DNA from 2 places in the Spirosoma pulveris genome. Region 1 is predicted to be linked to the other one. Evidence: riboswitches for the same ligand, from Rfam matches in the RefSeq annotation. Region 1 holds a riboswitch; the other holds the start of a gene.
What was found. A riboswitch is a leader RNA that binds a small molecule or an ion and turns the genes downstream of it on or off. The one in region 1 is predicted to bind thiamine pyrophosphate.
Positions count from the first base shown of each region.

Region 1 (8,094 bases):
ACGCGGGAAGGAGATGCTGTATTTGGTCTGCCAGTACATTCGTTCGAGGTAGTGCAGATGAGCCGCCGTGAAAAAGCTATCTGTCCGCCAATCATCCAGCCCCAGCAACGCGCCCAGTCCCATCTTATGCACGCCCGCCCGTCCGAGCCGGTCGGGGGTATCGAGCCGGTAGGCGAAATTTGATTTTTTACCCTTCGGGTGATGATTTTTATACGTTTCCTGATGGTATGTTTCCTGATACACCAGCACGGTGTTAAGCCCCTCAGCGATCAGTTCTTCATACTCGGGCTGATCGAGGGGCTGCACTTCCATGGAAATATGGGCGAAGTGCGGTTGCAGCAGCCGGATAGCGTTTTGAAGGTACGGGACCCCCACGGTCTGATTAGCCTCTCCGGTCACCAGCAGCACATGCTCGTAGCCCAATTGCTTTAGGGCAGCGGCCTCCCGCCCTATCTCGGCATCGGTAAGGGTTTTCCGAACGATCTTATTGTCGAGACTGAAGGCGCAGTACGTGCAGATGTTCTGGCATTCGTTGGACAGGTACAGCGGAGCATACAGCTGGATTGTTTTGCCGAACCGTTTCTGCGTTAGCTGGTGGCTAAGTTGGGCCATGGGTTCCAGATACGCCTGAGCAGCCGGTGAGATCAGGGCTTTAAAGTCATCGAGCGTCCGGCGGGTATTTTCCAGCGCTCGTTCCACCTGCCGGGGCGTGACGGCCTGAATATCCCGCTGAACGGTGTTCCAGTCGTGGGCGTCAAACCAGTTTGCTGTCCTCATAATTCGTCCAGAAAAGCGGTGAGCGGACTACTGGCGTGGGCGGTTACGGAAGGCCGGGCCAGCCGTGCTTCGTAGGCTAACCGACCCGCTTCGACGGCCAGTTTGAAGGCAACAGCCATGCGTACCGGGTCGTCCGAAACGGCAATGGCGGTGTTGACGAGTACGGCATCGGCTCCCAGTTCCATGGCAGCGGCTGCATGGGAGGGCGCGCCCAAACCGGCATCCACAACCACCGGCACCCGGCTCTGCTCAATGATGATCTCCAGAAAATCAATCGTTCGTAGGCCCTTGTTCGTGCCAATGGGCGCGCCCAGCGGCATGACGGCCGCCACTCCGACCTCTTCCAGCCGCTTGCACAGCACCGGATCGGCGTGGATGTACGGCAGCACTACAAAACCCAGTTTAACCAGCTCTTCGGCGGCTTTCAGCGTTTCGATGGGGTCAGGCAGCAGGTATTTGGGGTCGGGGTGAATTTCCAGTTTGAGCCAGTTCGTTTCCAGGGCTTCACGCGCCATCTGGGCCGCAAAGACGGCTTCTTTTGCCGTCCGCACACCGGACGTATTGGGCAACAGGTTGAACTGTGAATGAGTTAGGTGAGACAGCAGATCGTCCTGGCGATTAGTGGCCTCCACCCGTTTCAGGGCAACGGTTACCAGTTCTGTACCGGAAGCCAGCAGTGCTTCTTCCATAAGCTGTGCCGAGCCGAACTTGCCCGTTCCGGTAAACAGCCGCGAGGCAAACGATTTACCGGCAATGATCAATGATTGTGTATCCATATCAATCAAAAAGAAGGTGAGGTCGATAGTTGGCGGAGAAACAGCCGCGTTTGAGCCGCCGGGTCGGCCGATGCAGTAATGGCCGACGACAGGGCGATGCCGTACACGCCCGTTGCCAGCAAAGCGGGCACATCCGCCAAAGTAATTCCGCCAATGGCGATAATGGGCAGCGAAATCGCCTGATGCTTTAACGCCGACAGGACTTGCTCGTAGCCTTGCAGCCCCAGAATAGGACTTAGCTTCTCTTTGGTGGTCGTAAACCGAAAAGGTCCCAGCCCCACGTAGTTGACGCCGTCCCGCCGATGCGCCAGTACGGTTTCCAGCGTGTTGGCCGTTCCGCCGATAATAAATTTATCGCCTAACAGGGCACGTGCTTCCGGGACGGGCATATCCTCCTGACCCAGATGCACGCCATCCGCACCAATGTCGGCGGCCAGCAGTGGGTTATCATTGAGGATCAGTGTAGCGTTATACTGTCGGCAAACGGCCAGCGTTTCCAGCGCTACGGCCTTCCAGTCGGCATACGCCCGGTTCTTCAACCGGAGCTGAATCCAGTCGGCTCCGGCCCGGCAGGCAAGCTCGGCCTCTTCGGGGCGGGTCGTTATGTAGTGTAGTGAGCTAATCTTCATTGGACAAAGGCGTTAAACCGGTTAACCAGCCTGGCCGATGGCAACCAGGCTGGATACTTATAAATAGAGCTGGTTTCCCTGTTCCGCAAATTCCTTTGCTTTGGTCTGCATTGCCTTTTCGAGCACCTCGTCACTGGCCAGTCCGTTTTGTTCCGCGTAGTCGCGCACATCCTGCGTAATTTTCATGGAGCAGAAGTTCGGGCCGCACATGGAGCAGAAGTGAGCCGTTTTGGCGCCTTCGGCCGGTAAAGTTTCATCGTGAAACTCCCGCGCCGTATCCGGATCAAGGGAGAGGTTGAACTGGTCTTCCCACCGAAATTCGAACCTCGCTTTACTCAGCACATTGTCCCGATACTGAGCGCCGGGGTGTCCCTTTGCCAGATCGGCCGCGTGAGCGGCAATTTTATACGTAATGACACCATCCTTCACGTCTTTTTTGTTAGGCAGGCCCAGGTGTTCTTTGGGCGTAACGTAGCAGAGCATGGCCGTCCCGAACCAGCCGATCATGGCCGCTCCAATAGCCGATGTGATGTGGTCGTATCCGGGAGCAATATCCATAGTGAGGGGGCCAAGCGTGTAGAACGGTGCTTCATCGCAGTGCTGCAACTGCTTGTCCATATTCGCTTTGATCAGGTGCATGGGCACGTGCCCCGGCCCCTCAACCATAACCTGCACATCGTGCTTCCAGGCAATTTTGGTCAGTTCGCCCAGCGTTTCGAGTTCGGCGAACTGAGCGGCATCGTTGGCATCGGCGATCGAGCCGGGGCGTAGTCCATCCCCCAGCGAGAAGGAAACGTCGTAGGCTTTCATGATCGCGCAGATCTCCTCAAAATGCGTGTACAGAAAGTTTTCTTTATGATGCGCCAGGCACCACTTGGCCATGATACTGCCACCGCGCGACACGATTCCCGTAACCCGGCGGGCCGTGAGCGGAATGTAGCGCAGCAGTACCCCGGCATGAATGGTGAAATAATCCACGCCCTGCTCGGCCTGTTCGATGAGCGTATCGCGGAACAACTCCCAGGTCAGCGCTTCGGCTTTGCCATTCACTTTTTCGAGTGCCTGATAAAGCGGTACCGTGCCGACGGGTACGGGACAGTTTCGGATAATCCACTCGCGGGTTTCATGGATATTCTTACCCGTCGATAAATCCATGAGCGTATCGCCACCCCACCGACAACTCCATACGGCTTTCTCTACCTCTTCGTTAATACTCGATGAGACGACCGAGTTGCCGATATTGGTATTGACCTTGACGAGAAAATTACGGCCGATAATCATCGGTTCGCTCTCCGGATGATTGATGTTGGCGGGAATAATGGCCCGCCCGGCCGCTACCTCCTGTCGGACAAATTCGGGTGTGATAAAGTTTTTGGGGGTATTAGCGCCGAAACTGTTGCCCGGATGCTGCTGCCAGAGTGATGACTGGTCGTTGAGCGTATCGATACGCTGGTTTTCCCGAATGGCGATATATTCCATTTCGGGCGTGATGATGCCTTTGCGGGCGTAGTGCAGCTGCGTAACGTTCTGCCCCTCTCTGGCCCGATACGGATACCGTATATGCGCAAATCGCAACGAATCCAGGGTTGAATTAGCCAGTCGCTGGTTCGAATAGTCGGACGAAAAGGCGGTCTGCTGCTCAACATCGCCACGGCCCGCAATCCACGACTCCCGCAGGCGCGGAAGCCCCTGTTCCAGATTGATCTGAACAGCCGGGTCCGTGTAGGGGCCACTCGTATCGTACACCGTTACGGCAGCATTGCACTGCCGCTCCTTTTGATTCCCCACGTGCGAAACGGTATCCGAAAGGCTGATTTCGCGCATGGCCACACGGATGTCGTGGAGCTGACCCGGCACATAAATTTTGCGCGACCCCGTGAGTGGCTGGCGCGTAATCGTTTGCGCCGAAGGTAATTGTTCGGTTTTCTGGCTCATTGTTATCCGCCCTGAGTGGCCTGTAAAATGGTGATTTTCTCGTTTCCCGATAAAACAAACTGGTCCCAGGCAGCGCGGGGAACAATGGCATTGTTGACGGCCACCGCAATGCCTTTCCGGTTAGCGATGGCCAGTTGAGTGAGCAGGGCTCCCAGCGATGCGGAGTCTGCGATTTCGACGGATTGATGGTTGACCGTTAGCGTCATAATCGTGCACAGGTTATGCAGAAAAACAGCTATCGGAGCAACCTGATGAACAAACGAACGGGGGAAACGTAGAACGGCCACAGGCAAATCGTGCGGTTAACCGGCACGAAGCACTGGACGATGGCCTGTATTCTCGCTTTTCCCTCCGCAGGTATTATCCTGTTCAGGTTCAAAGGGTGATCTCTCAGCCCGACTTGGGCACCCCTAAAGCTTTGCTTTTTCAGCGAGGCAAAGGTAGCCCGGAATCAGAACAAATCTTCATATATCAGCAAACTTTATCACCCTGATAGCCGTAACCCCGGCCCCATTACAGAAGAATTCTGTAATGGGGCCGGGGTTACGGCTATTGAGATGAATTTACCGGGAGATCGTCTGCTTTACTGCGCTTTGATGATCTTGTATCGTTTTGTTTCGGCGCCTGTTCCTACCTGGAGCAGGTACACACCCGGCATGAATCCGCTGCTTACGTTAATGACCTCTTCAGGGGCCAGATCGTCCCGCTGTAACACCACCCGACCGTAGCTGTCGTACATCAGCAAAGGCAGTTTGGCCGATGTCTGGCCCTGCACCTGCACTGTAAACGACTCGGTAAAGGGATTTGGATAGTACTTGACCTGTAGGCCGTTCGACTCCTGCGGCTCGGTTGCGCCCAGGCGGCTGCCGGGTGCCTGATTGATTACCGAAAAACTAATCGTTAGCGCCGTACCCGCCGTACCGCCCCCTCCGCTGCCTGTGTAGGGCGTAGCCGTTAGGGTGTATTGGCCCAGGCTGGGCGTCCAGGCATTGTATTTCCCGGCATTATCACCAAACAGGGCGTAGGGTACTACTGACTCGACGAGGGTACTGACCCGGGCACCGGTGAGGTTAAACTTTACACTGCCTACCAGGCCAGGGTTGGTATTGGCCCGGATGTTCAGGTTACGTGTAGGCAGGGTAGCCAGGTTGAGCTGCTCACCCGGAGCAAGCACTTTAATTTCCTGCTGGTTATCGGCATTCATTACGCTCAGGCTCACCACGGCCTGTTGGGCAACAAGTGCCGGATTGACCGTGAGTTTGAAATCACCGGAAGCCTGCCCGCCCCGCCCATCGCTGGCGGTTACTCTGATCGTGAAGGAGCCACTGCCGGTGGGCACACCACTAAAGGTACGGCTGGTTGTATTAAAGGCTAACCAGCCGGGCAGTGCCGCCCCACTCGACAAACTGGCGGAGTAGATCAAATTATCGCCATCGGCATCGGTAAAGCTGCCAGCGGGGAAGGTATAGCTCATACTTTGCCCAACCGTACCCACCTGATCAGTCAGCGGACTCGACAATACGGGGGCCGACGAAGTAGAACTGGTTGATGTGCCGGCGTAAAAACGCAGGCGCTGGACATCGATGGTCCGCTCGTAGTTTCGACCGGAACTCCAGAAGAATAAGCGAATGGTTTTAGGGTTCGTCACATTACCGTTGCTATCGAAAGCAGGCACCGTAACGGGTGCATAATCGCGGTATTTTACGGTCAGCAATCCGCCGGACATGCTTATCTCAATAGGGTCAGACGTGGTGCCTGTAGACGTTGTGGGGTTAAAATACTCCGACTGCGCCATAACCTGCCGATTGGCCATTAACCGTACGGGCGTGTTGGTTTCACCGAAAAATACCTGATTAAAAATTCGACTCAGTACTTTCCCGTTACTATCCAATATCTCAAAATAACTGCCGCCCGAATCGGACTGCTCCGGTGTGCCATTATTGGGATTGGTTCCGTTGAACGTAATGACGCCTTTCAAAGTCCAACTCGACAGACTGGACGTTGTACCCAGATCACGAGTAACCGTATACGTTGCACCTTCTTTGGAAAAGTTGGCGTATATATCAGGACTGCTGAATCGGTCGTAACTCATGATATTGGTTTTGACCGTCCATTTGTCGTTATACGAATTATTAAAATCAGTAGTCGGATTCCGTTTCCATCCGGCGGTATTATCGGCAACTACTCCATGGACCGGCAGGCCACTCAACAGATCGACGCCCCCTAATACGGACGGTTCATCACCATAGCCATACGTGCCCAGATCCTGTAAGCTAATGGTTTGTTCCTGAATAGTATTAAGCCCGTCTATCCGCCACCGGTGTATACCCGACCAACCTGCTTCTTCGGCGTGGTAGAGGTAAACGTTACCATCCGGCCCCTTAACGACTGTACCGTAATACACATTACCAGCCATGCCGGGTACGGCCCCCCCATCGGGTGCTTCAATCCGGGCTTCCGGACCCGTTTTTCCAAATATACCGATCAGCAGGCCGTTATCGTAGACATGCTGCCATTTGTTGACCTGGCTATTTTTCCAGAACTCACCGTGGTAATTCCAGAAGATATTCCGCTCAAAAACGCTAATGTCCCCACCGCCGTACTCGACGTGGTTCCCCACATCATAGGCCCCATCGTTCGGATACGCTCCCAGATAGTCGACCGATGTAGCGTGGGCTGTTTTCCATAACCACTTGTTGTCATTAACCCGAATACCACCCAAATGAAACCCGCCCCCTCTGGCTCCGTCGACCTTACCGGCATCGAAGGTAACCATCACATTCGATGTGGTTGTTTCGCCCGTTCGTGACTGCCCACCCTGCCAGGTAATGGGTTCGCCCCCGGTAGATACGGGTGCCGTAGCGTAGGCAACGAGCGGTCCCCAAACGGGATTATTATTCGCGTCAAAGCCCGTTAATGGTCGATTTTTCCAGTTGACGGCGCCTACAGTACCGGAGACGCTAACAGCGGATTGCTTTAGGGAGCCATCGGCGCAGAGGTGATAGGTTAGGGGGTCCGTATCGAAGGCGACGCTGGTCATACGGACGGGACCCGTAGCGGGCAACTCCACAAGTATCCATTTATTGTCGGTGAAGCGACGCAGAAAGCCGTACGTCCGGCCGTTGGACAGGGTCGTTACATCGCGAAAAATATGGGTGATATAGGTGTGGTTGATGGAGATATTTTGGAAATAACTGGCCGGAATCGTAGCGCGCCAGTTCTTCACCAGTGTCCAGCCCGTACCCACAGGCTGGCTGTAATCGATGGCAAATTCCAGGAATTGCCCAAACACACGTCGCGGATTATTCTGGTCTACATAACAACTGTAGTTATTCTGCATATACTGAATCCGGTCAATGAACGAACGGTTGCTGGAATAATGTTGAGAGCGGTAGTTGCCGGAGTCCCCCACCCAGAATGAACCATCTTCATTATACGACAGAAACGTGCTGTTGATACTGCCACTCACATCCGAAAAGTAGAATTTATCATTCGTCACGTTAGGATCTACACTGTAGCCTCCTGGCTGGCCCAACTGCCAAAGAGCTTCGCCTGTTTGGTTATTGAAAGCCTTTACCTGCTGGCTGCCTCCGCCATCGGCCACCAGTAGGGTACTGTTATCGGGTGAAACCGCCAGCGCCATGGGAGATTCTACCCCGGACAGCATCAGTTGCGGATCAGTCAGGGTGCCGTCTGAACGTACGCCGAACTTGCCAACCGTTTTCCCATTGATGACCCACAAATTGTCGTCTCGGTCTATCGCCAAACCGGCGGCATCATTGAAAAACAGATTTTGTATCTGCGCTCCGCTGTTTTTATCGATTACCCGAATCAGGTGATTGGCCTTGTGCGATACAAACAAAAAGCGCCCCCGCTTTTGTACGGCCATCCCCGTTATGGTACCATTAGAGTCGTTGATCACATCGATACATGAGCTGTAGGTATCGCCCATGACCATCTTCACCGCCTGTCCATAG
Region 1 covers NZ_BAAGTO010000002.1:690,748-698,841, forward strand. Annotated here, with positions in the region: gene thiH (2-iminoacetate synthase ThiH) at 1-777, opposite strand, end outside; gene ACYVJM_RS11060 (thiazole synthase) at 774-1,553, opposite strand; gene ACYVJM_RS11065 (thiamine phosphate synthase) at 1,559-2,182, opposite strand; gene thiC (phosphomethylpyrimidine synthase ThiC) at 2,240-4,117, opposite strand; gene thiS (sulfur carrier protein ThiS) at 4,120-4,404, opposite strand; TPP riboswitch at 4,447-4,539, opposite strand; gene ACYVJM_RS11080 (putative Ig domain-containing protein) at 4,701-8,094, opposite strand, start outside.

Region 2 (8,094 bases), 620 kb from region 1:
CGTGATAGAATACGTTTTCGTTGAAAAAATCGAGCCGGGGTGGTTGCTGATAGGTAATGAAATGAATCTGGTGGCCATTTTTGGCCAACCCTTTGCCAAGTTCAGTGGCGACAACACCACTGCCCCCAAAGGTTGGGTAGCACACAATACCAATTTTCATGCGTGAGAGAACGAGTTTGTCTCTCAACAACAAACAAGTGTAAAAAGAATCCCTAAACTATGAAAGACAATGCTATGGACCGGTTTTTATTGCCGTTTCCTTATCGCTACCTAATTGAGTACCTTTATTCCTGCGTTCAAAATCCCTATTTTTGATAAAAATTCAGTTATGGTGGCCCGCCAGTCCATTCCGTTCTCAGCGTTTACGTCCGGTTTTCTGCGCCTGATTCGGGTACAGAATCTACTGATTGTCGTATTGACGCAATTTCTGGCGCGTGTGTTTCTGGTTGGCCCTAAAACAGAGGCTATCAAGTGCCTGACTGACCCTACTCTTTGGCTTCTTTCATTGTCGACCGTCTGTATTGCGGCCGCCGGGTACATTATCAATGATTACTTCGACATAAAGATTGACCTGATCAACAAACCGGAGCGAGTGGTAATTGGGCGGTATCTTAAACGGCGGGTAGCGATGGGCGTACACCAGGTGCTCAACGTAACAGGCTGCCTGATCGGTCTTTATTTAAGCAAATGGGTTTTCGTAGCCGATGTTCTATCGGTATCGCTGCTATGGTTTTACTCAGCCCAGTTCAAGCGTCAGCCGGCCATTGGCAACATTGTCATTTCACTTTTAACGGCCCTCTCCCTCATTATTCTGGCTGTTTATTATCGGCAAAACACAGGCATAATTCTCATCTATGCCCTGTTCTCCTTTGGTATCTCGTTTATTCGCGAGATCATAAAAGACATGCAGGATATTCGGGGCGATGCTCGTTTCGGTTGCCGAACGTTGCCAATCATCTGGGGGCTCCGTCGAACAAAATACCTGCTGTATGTCTTGATCGGAGTTTTCCTGATTAGTCTTTTTATCATTGCCAACTCCCTGAATAACACACGACTTACGTTTATTTTCACCCTTCTTCTACTCCCGATAGCCTGGCTAACCTACCGGCTCATCATAGCCGATACCCGGCGAGATTTCGGTTACCTCAGCAACCTCTGTAAACTAATTATGCTCATGGGCGTCATTAGCATGATCTGGGCGTAAAGATGTAAAGATATAGGATGTATGATGTATTGCTGGCGCACGCTTATGTCCTACATCATACATCCTATATCTTTTCGCAACTTTGTTGCAAAAAAGTGAGTTAACGAGATGTACGTTTGCCTAAAGCATCGTAATTTTGTGCGTGCTCATGAAAACAGATACTCTCTCCCGCAAAGCTGACTACATCGGCATAACCGGTTCCATCCTGTGCATCATTCACTGCCTGGTTACGCCCGTGTTATTGCTGACAAGTTCAGTTTTCCAGAATTCAACGCTCCGTGTCGGTTATCTGAGCCTTGATTATGTGTTTATCGGAGTTAACATAGTAGCGGTTTACTTTGCTACCCGTCACTATGCGCCCCCGGCTATTAAACGTAGTCTGTGGGGATTTCTGCTCTTATTTTCTGTTGCTCTGCTTCTGGAAGACGCCGACCCTGTTTTTGAATACATTGCCTACACAGCTTCAGCCGGTCTGGTCATTACACATCTGCTCAATATCCGGCAACATCGGGTGAGCCATACGCATTAATTGGCGCTGAATGCCCGGTTGCTGATGAATGTATCGTCCGTCAGGGTTTTCAGGAAGGCCACGACCTGTTTCTTTTCGGTAGTTGTCAGCGCGATACCGAGTTGTCCGCCGGATTTCAGGGCGGGGTCAAGGGTGGGGCTATCTTTTATGCCACCACTATAGTGATTAAGTACCTGGTCCAGCGTTGCAAATCGGCCGTCGTGCATGTATGGAAATGTCTTCTCAACGTTTCGGAGACTGGGAACCCTGAATTTCAGTCGGTCGGCTTCGTTTAGGGTAATGGTGTACCGTCCCTGATCATTGATGGATCCTACGGGCAAGCCATTGTTCCGATAACTTCGGTCGGTAAACAGATCAGTCGCGTGGCAAGTAGCACATTTCTGCTGGAAAATCGATAATCCGGCCAGTTCATCGGGGTTCAGGTCCCCCCCAGCCTCTTTCCGAACGTATTTGTCGTAACGTGAATCAGCCGATACCATCGTCAGGAGAAATTGAGAAATCGCTTTTAGAAAACGGGCGGTCGTGACAGTGTCGGAGCCAAAGGCTGCTTTGAACAGAGCCGGATAGCGGGGGTTCTTCTGCACCCGATTCAGGGCCTCCGAAAATTTAAGGTCCATCTCAACCGGATTCTGAATGGGCGATATGGGCAGTTCATCGAGGTTAGTAACGCCCCCATCCCAGAAGAACTCGCGCCCCCAGGCCAGATTTTCCAGGCCTGGTACATTACGCGTGCCAAACTTGCCCCCGATGCCGTGACTCAAGGGGTGGTCGGAGTGACCAAAACCCGCGAATTGCTGGTGACAGAATCCGCAGCTAATCGTGGTATCGCGCGACAGGAGCGGGTCATAAAATAACGTCTTGCCAAGCGATACGCCCTCAACTGTCAATGGATTCTGGCTCAGGTCATACGCAACGTCCGGGAAATTGGCCGGTTTCCGAAGAGACACCGGAGTTGTCTGGTATTGAATACCTCCCCCACCGGGTGCAGGCGGCTCGGGCGTTGGATCGACATTTTTGCCTGATTGACAGGCAACTGCCAATGAAAACAGAAACACACTGGCCAACAGCCCGCCCCGTGTTGCCGATATCGTCTTCAGCGACCTCATTGATTAGCCAGTATGCGATCGTAACTAAACATCTGTGCGTAATTATCGGCAATATTCGTCGAGTAGAGTTCAAACATGACCGACGGATTCTGAGCGATGCTTAATTTGGTTGGGCCGTTGAATATCTTCAGCGCATCCGTTTTCAGCCCTATCGTCGGCGTAGAACCGGCCTCAACACGGGCAGCGGTACCCGCAAAGGGCAGTGAAACGGTACGTATATTGTTTATCTTGACGTTAGCCCGCCCAAAGCCGCCTATGTGGTAAAAAAAGGCATTATTCTGGGCAGCTGGTGCTACAGCCGATGTACCTTCTATCTTCATAAAAATGTAGCCTGAGTTCCAGTCCCAGTACATACCATTGTTCAGCGCTGGATCAAGTATACCGGTCCGTTTACTAATGTCGGCCATGCTGCGAGCACTATCGACTCCTACAACAAAGGTTACTCGTGTATAATTACCCGCCGGAATGTTCGACAGCGTAATGGTTTGAGAAGCTGGTTTTTCTTCCTGTATTAGAAAATAGCTGCTATCCTGGGGCACCACAAATTCGCTGCCATCGTCCTTCTGAAGCCGGATGTTGCTCACGAAATAGTTGAATTTGGTCACCGAGAACGATTCTCCGGCAGCATTCTGATAAGTACCTGCGCTAAGTTTAAGGTCCGATGTACCCACAACGTTATCGAAGGCTATCCGCATTCGTCCCGTTGGGGCCACCTCTGTCTCATGACAGGAAACAACGGCCAATCCCAATACCAAAGTAGCCAATAAACTAGCTGTAATCGTCCATTTCATAGCGTTTGCAGTGCAATCTGTACGTTCAATAACCGACAGGTACCCTGATTGCTAACGAAATCATTTCCAAAATAATACAGAAACAAAGATTAAATATAGGCTTCCTCAAGCATAAACGCCAGTGGGTGTCTACTTCAGACACCCACTGGCGTTTATGCTTGACTTCTTTCGCTTATAAGCTTTTCAGGTACGTCAAACTCTGTGGCACCTGCTGCTCGGCGGCTTTGCTTTCGTCTTCGATATACAGGTGAGCGATGGACGACTTATTAACGGCTTTTAGAACGGCGGGCCAGTCGATCTGGCCGGTACCCAACACCACCGACTGCTCATTGGCCATACTGCCTTTATCACTCTTTGCCACGCCTTTCTCCACATCTTTCAGGTGAATAAGCCGGAACCGCTTCGGGTACTTCAGCAGAAGCGCGGCCGGGTCCTGACCGGGTAAGTAGGTCCAGGTAACATCCATCTCATACCCAACATATTCGGGGTTGGTTTTGGCCACCAGGTAATCGAACAGCGTTCCGTTCTCATAGGGCTGAAATTCAAAGCCGTGGTTGTGGTAGCAGAACATGATACCCTGGTCGTGGGCCTGTTTGCCAAACCGGTTGAATACTTCAGCCGCCTGCTGCATCATCTCCAGCGTTGCTGCCGTTTTATGCGGTATCGAACCAATACGAACGTATTTAACACCCAGTGCTTTTGCATTTTGCAGAATGGAATCCGGCTTATTGGCAATGGCATCGTAGCTCACGCCATAGCTGCTGCAGGTAAGCCCGCGCTGGTCGAGCAGGGCGCGTAGTTCGGGAGCGGTTTTTCCGAACAGGCTGGAGAACTCAATATCGGTGATGCCCCAGGCTTTCACTTTATCCAGCGTACCAGGAACGTCTTTCGAAAAACTCTCGCGCAGGGTGTATGATACCATACCCGGTGTTTTCTTCACGAGTTTACCAAACGACTGGGCCTGGCTGGTCAGGCTGCCCACCAGCATTAACATCAAAAATGGAATTGTGCGTTTCATGTAGGGTTTAACGAAGAATGATAACTGAGCGCATCGAGCGAATTACGTCCCGTTTGCCAGGCTATTGCAGCTGGATAACTCACCTATAAGGACGATCTGTCAGCCTTTCTACTTTAAGATGCTGTTTCCGTTCCATATCAACAGAGCCATGACAGCCGCTCAGTAACCAACTGAAACTGTTCATTGACCATTTGCTCAATAGTTGAATTTTGGCATGAGCAAACCAATTAACTTACTGATTAATAGACGAAATCAGGTTCACTAAAACTCACTTAGTTCATGAAAACATTACACTGTAGAGATGCCGGTTTTGATTGCGAGGCCGTTGTGCGGGCCAATACCGACGAGGAAGTACTGGCACAGGCCGCCGAACATGCTCAGCAGGTTCATGGCGTAACGGTGACACCTGAACTAGCGGCTGACATAAAAAACCTGATTCACGACGAAGCGTAAACGTAGTTTTATAAAAAAGTCATAAACCCCAGTGCCACGATTTAAACAGGTTTGCCTCGTGCATTTCTCCGTTTACGCCGTGGCACTGGGGCTTATGACTTTCGTTATTGATGCCTACGGCTTCGCATGACGCATCTCCAGGCCGACCGACGTACGGGGTTTGAAGCCCGTCCACGGCCCGGTGGCGTCAGTTTCGGGCAGGTCGAGGAATTTAGCGTAATCCATTTTCTTCAGATGGATTCCCAGAAAAGCCGTTACAAAGTGCTGGTTGATGTTATTGATCCGGTGTTCATTCCAGGCGGGTTCGGCATAATGGCCATACTCATCGGCCGATACGCCGGGCTGTAACGTAGCGGCAGGCGGTGGATTGGGCGCCACATTGTGCCGGGCATTGACGTAGGTTAGCATGTAACGATCAGCGTTGACGGCTCCGTCATAAATGGCTTTTATACCCTTCTCATAACCCGATACATCATCTTTACTACCCGCCACGAACAGCGTCGGCAAGGTCAGACCGGCCAATCCTTTGGCATCCCACATGCCCCGTTCCATACCCCAGGGCGCGAAAGCAACGACAGCCTTGATGCGGGGATCAAGGGATGCTTTATAGGCTGGCGAATCCATAGCACGGGCTTCCAGAGCCGTACTTCCCTGCGCTAATTGGCCAAACTGCTTAACCGCCTGCGGACTAAACCCGGCCCCCGTAACGTTAAGCACACCATAGCCGCCCATCGAATAACCGATCAGAGCGGTGTTATTGGCGTTGAGCAATCCTGCCAGAAACATGTTGCTGCTTTTGGCACTCAGCCTGGCCATTTCGTTCAGTACAAACAGATCATCGAGCGGTCGATTTAGCAGCGTACTCTGAAATCCGGCCAAATCGCTGTAGGTCGATTCGGCGTGATCGATAGCGACAACAACATAACCTTTCGAGGCCAGATTCTCGGTCAGATACGTGAGCAGCAAGCGGGAACCGGGATAGCCGTGGGAAACGATGACCAGTGGATAGGCCCCTTCGCTGGGGTCTGGTTCAGCATCGCGGCTGGCCCGACCGGCAAATGTAAAGGGAACGAGTGGTCGCTTGGGATCATTGGACCGACCTAAAACGGATTCGTACATGACCAGGGCCGATTTATTGGCCGGAAGTCGGGCCGGATACCAGACATCGAGCGTCAGCGTACGGTCATACAGCGGACTTTTACCATCTTTCGGGTGCAGCACATCGACCTGATCTTTGTGCACGAGTTTCATCGTCCGCACGCCAACAGCATAGGTTCCCCGAGCGGCCAATTCGGGGGCGTTGGGCAGCAGGTCGCCGTTGACGAAGGTATTGCCGGGGGTTTGAGCAACGGTTGGCCAGGCGGTTCCCAGCGTAGCGAGTAGCAGGAATAAGTAACGAATAGACGTCGATTTCACAGATTCTGGGGAGTAGGAATGTAAGCTGTAAAGCTATCTCAAACTTTCTAAAGTCAGGAGGCAGTTTTACATTTTTTACAATTTCGTAATTCATTATCTTCTACCTTTGCGATACAACTTTAGGGGTGTCAGTACCAAACCGGTCTGACTGAGAGGATACCCTCATTACCTGATGCAGCTTATACTGCCGTAGGGAAAAGTTACCGAGAAGCGCCCCGCTCTCCTAAAGTTGCTGCTTATTGACTCTTTCGACAGCAACATGATTCCATCTGCTCAATCCATCTGGACCGACGTCGAGCGTATTCGCACGCAGGCCCCGCTTGTCCATAATATTACCAACTTCGTTGTCATGAACAATACAGCCAACGCCCTGCTGGCGTTAGGTGCTTCGCCCGCTATGGTTCATGCCCCCGAAGAAGTAGAAGATTTCGTATCCATTTCGAGTGCACTGGTCGTCAACATCGGCACGCTCGACGCTACGTTCGTGGCAGGTATGCGGCTGGCGATGCGTCAGGCAAAGGCATTGGGCAAACCCATCGTTTTCGACCCGGTTGGCGTTGGCGCAACGCGCTACCGCAACCAGGTTAGTGAAGAACTGCTGGCGCTGGCCGCACCCGATGTAATTCGGGGAAACGCGTCTGAGATTATGGCGCTGGCTGGCCTGAACGCCCAAACAAAAGGTGTCGACAGCCTGTATGGCTCCGAAGCCGCCGTAGACGCGGCCCGGCGGCTTAGTGCTTTAACTGGTGGTATAGTGGTTATCAGTGGCGAGACCGATTACATCATTCAGGGTGACAAAACGGCCACTATCGGTAACGGCCATGCGCTCATGACCAAAGTGACGGGTATGGGCTGCACCGCTACGGCGCTGACGGGTGCCTTTGCCGCTGTCAATCCCGATTACTTTCAGGCTGCTACCCACGCCATGGCCGTCATGGGCATTGCTGGCGAACTGGCCGTTGAAATAAAAGCAGCTCCCGGCAGCCTGCAACTTAATTTCCTCGACGCGCTTTATGAACTGACCGAAGCCGCTATAACGGCCCGTCTTCAACTGACCCACGCGTGAACGGACTCTATTTAGTGACCGACAGCGGCATTGCGCAGCAGGCGGGCCATACGTTACCCTTCGTGGTCGAAGAAGCCTGCCGGGCGGGGGTCCGCTGGGTGCAGTTACGGGAAAAAGAACTGTCGACCCGCGCCTTTCTGGAACTGGGCATTGCGCTAAAACAAATTACGCAAGCCTACGGGGCAAAACTCATTATCAACGACCGGGTCGACATCGCTTTGGCTGTCGATGCAGATGGCGTTCACGTCGGGCAGGACGATATGCCCTATGACCTTGTCCGGTCACTCATTGGGCCCAACAAGATCATAGGTTTGTCGATCAATAGTATGGCTGAACTGGAAGCCGCCCAGGGTGCTGATCTGGATTACCTCGGCATCGCCACCATTTTCCCGACGGGCACGAAACAGGATACGTCAAGCCTGCTTGGGTTAGATGGACTTCGAGCCATTTGCCAGCAAACCAGCCTGCCCACCTTTGCCATTGGCGGCATCAATGCAATCAATATTCAATC
Region 2 covers NZ_BAAGTO010000002.1:69,355-77,448, forward strand. Annotated here, with positions in the region: gene bshA (N-acetyl-alpha-D-glucosaminyl L-malate synthase BshA) at 1-160, opposite strand, end outside; gene ACYVJM_RS08570 (geranylgeranylglycerol-phosphate geranylgeranyltransferase) at 329-1,204, shown strand; gene ACYVJM_RS08575 (MerC domain-containing protein) at 1,353-1,733, shown strand; gene ACYVJM_RS08580 (cytochrome-c peroxidase) at 1,730-2,839, opposite strand; gene ACYVJM_RS08585 (MbnP family protein) at 2,836-3,630, opposite strand; gene ACYVJM_RS08590 (sugar phosphate isomerase/epimerase family protein) at 3,803-4,648, opposite strand; gene ACYVJM_RS08595 (DUF1059 domain-containing protein) at 4,928-5,101, shown strand; gene ACYVJM_RS08600 (alpha/beta hydrolase family protein) at 5,216-6,517, opposite strand; TPP riboswitch at 6,629-6,730, shown strand; gene thiM (hydroxyethylthiazole kinase) at 6,777-7,583, shown strand; gene thiE (thiamine phosphate synthase) at 7,580-8,094, shown strand, end outside.
Region 2: linked by a shared signal. The riboswitch ahead of thiM (hydroxyethylthiazole kinase) and the one ahead of thiS (sulfur carrier protein ThiS) in region 1 are both predicted to bind thiamine pyrophosphate.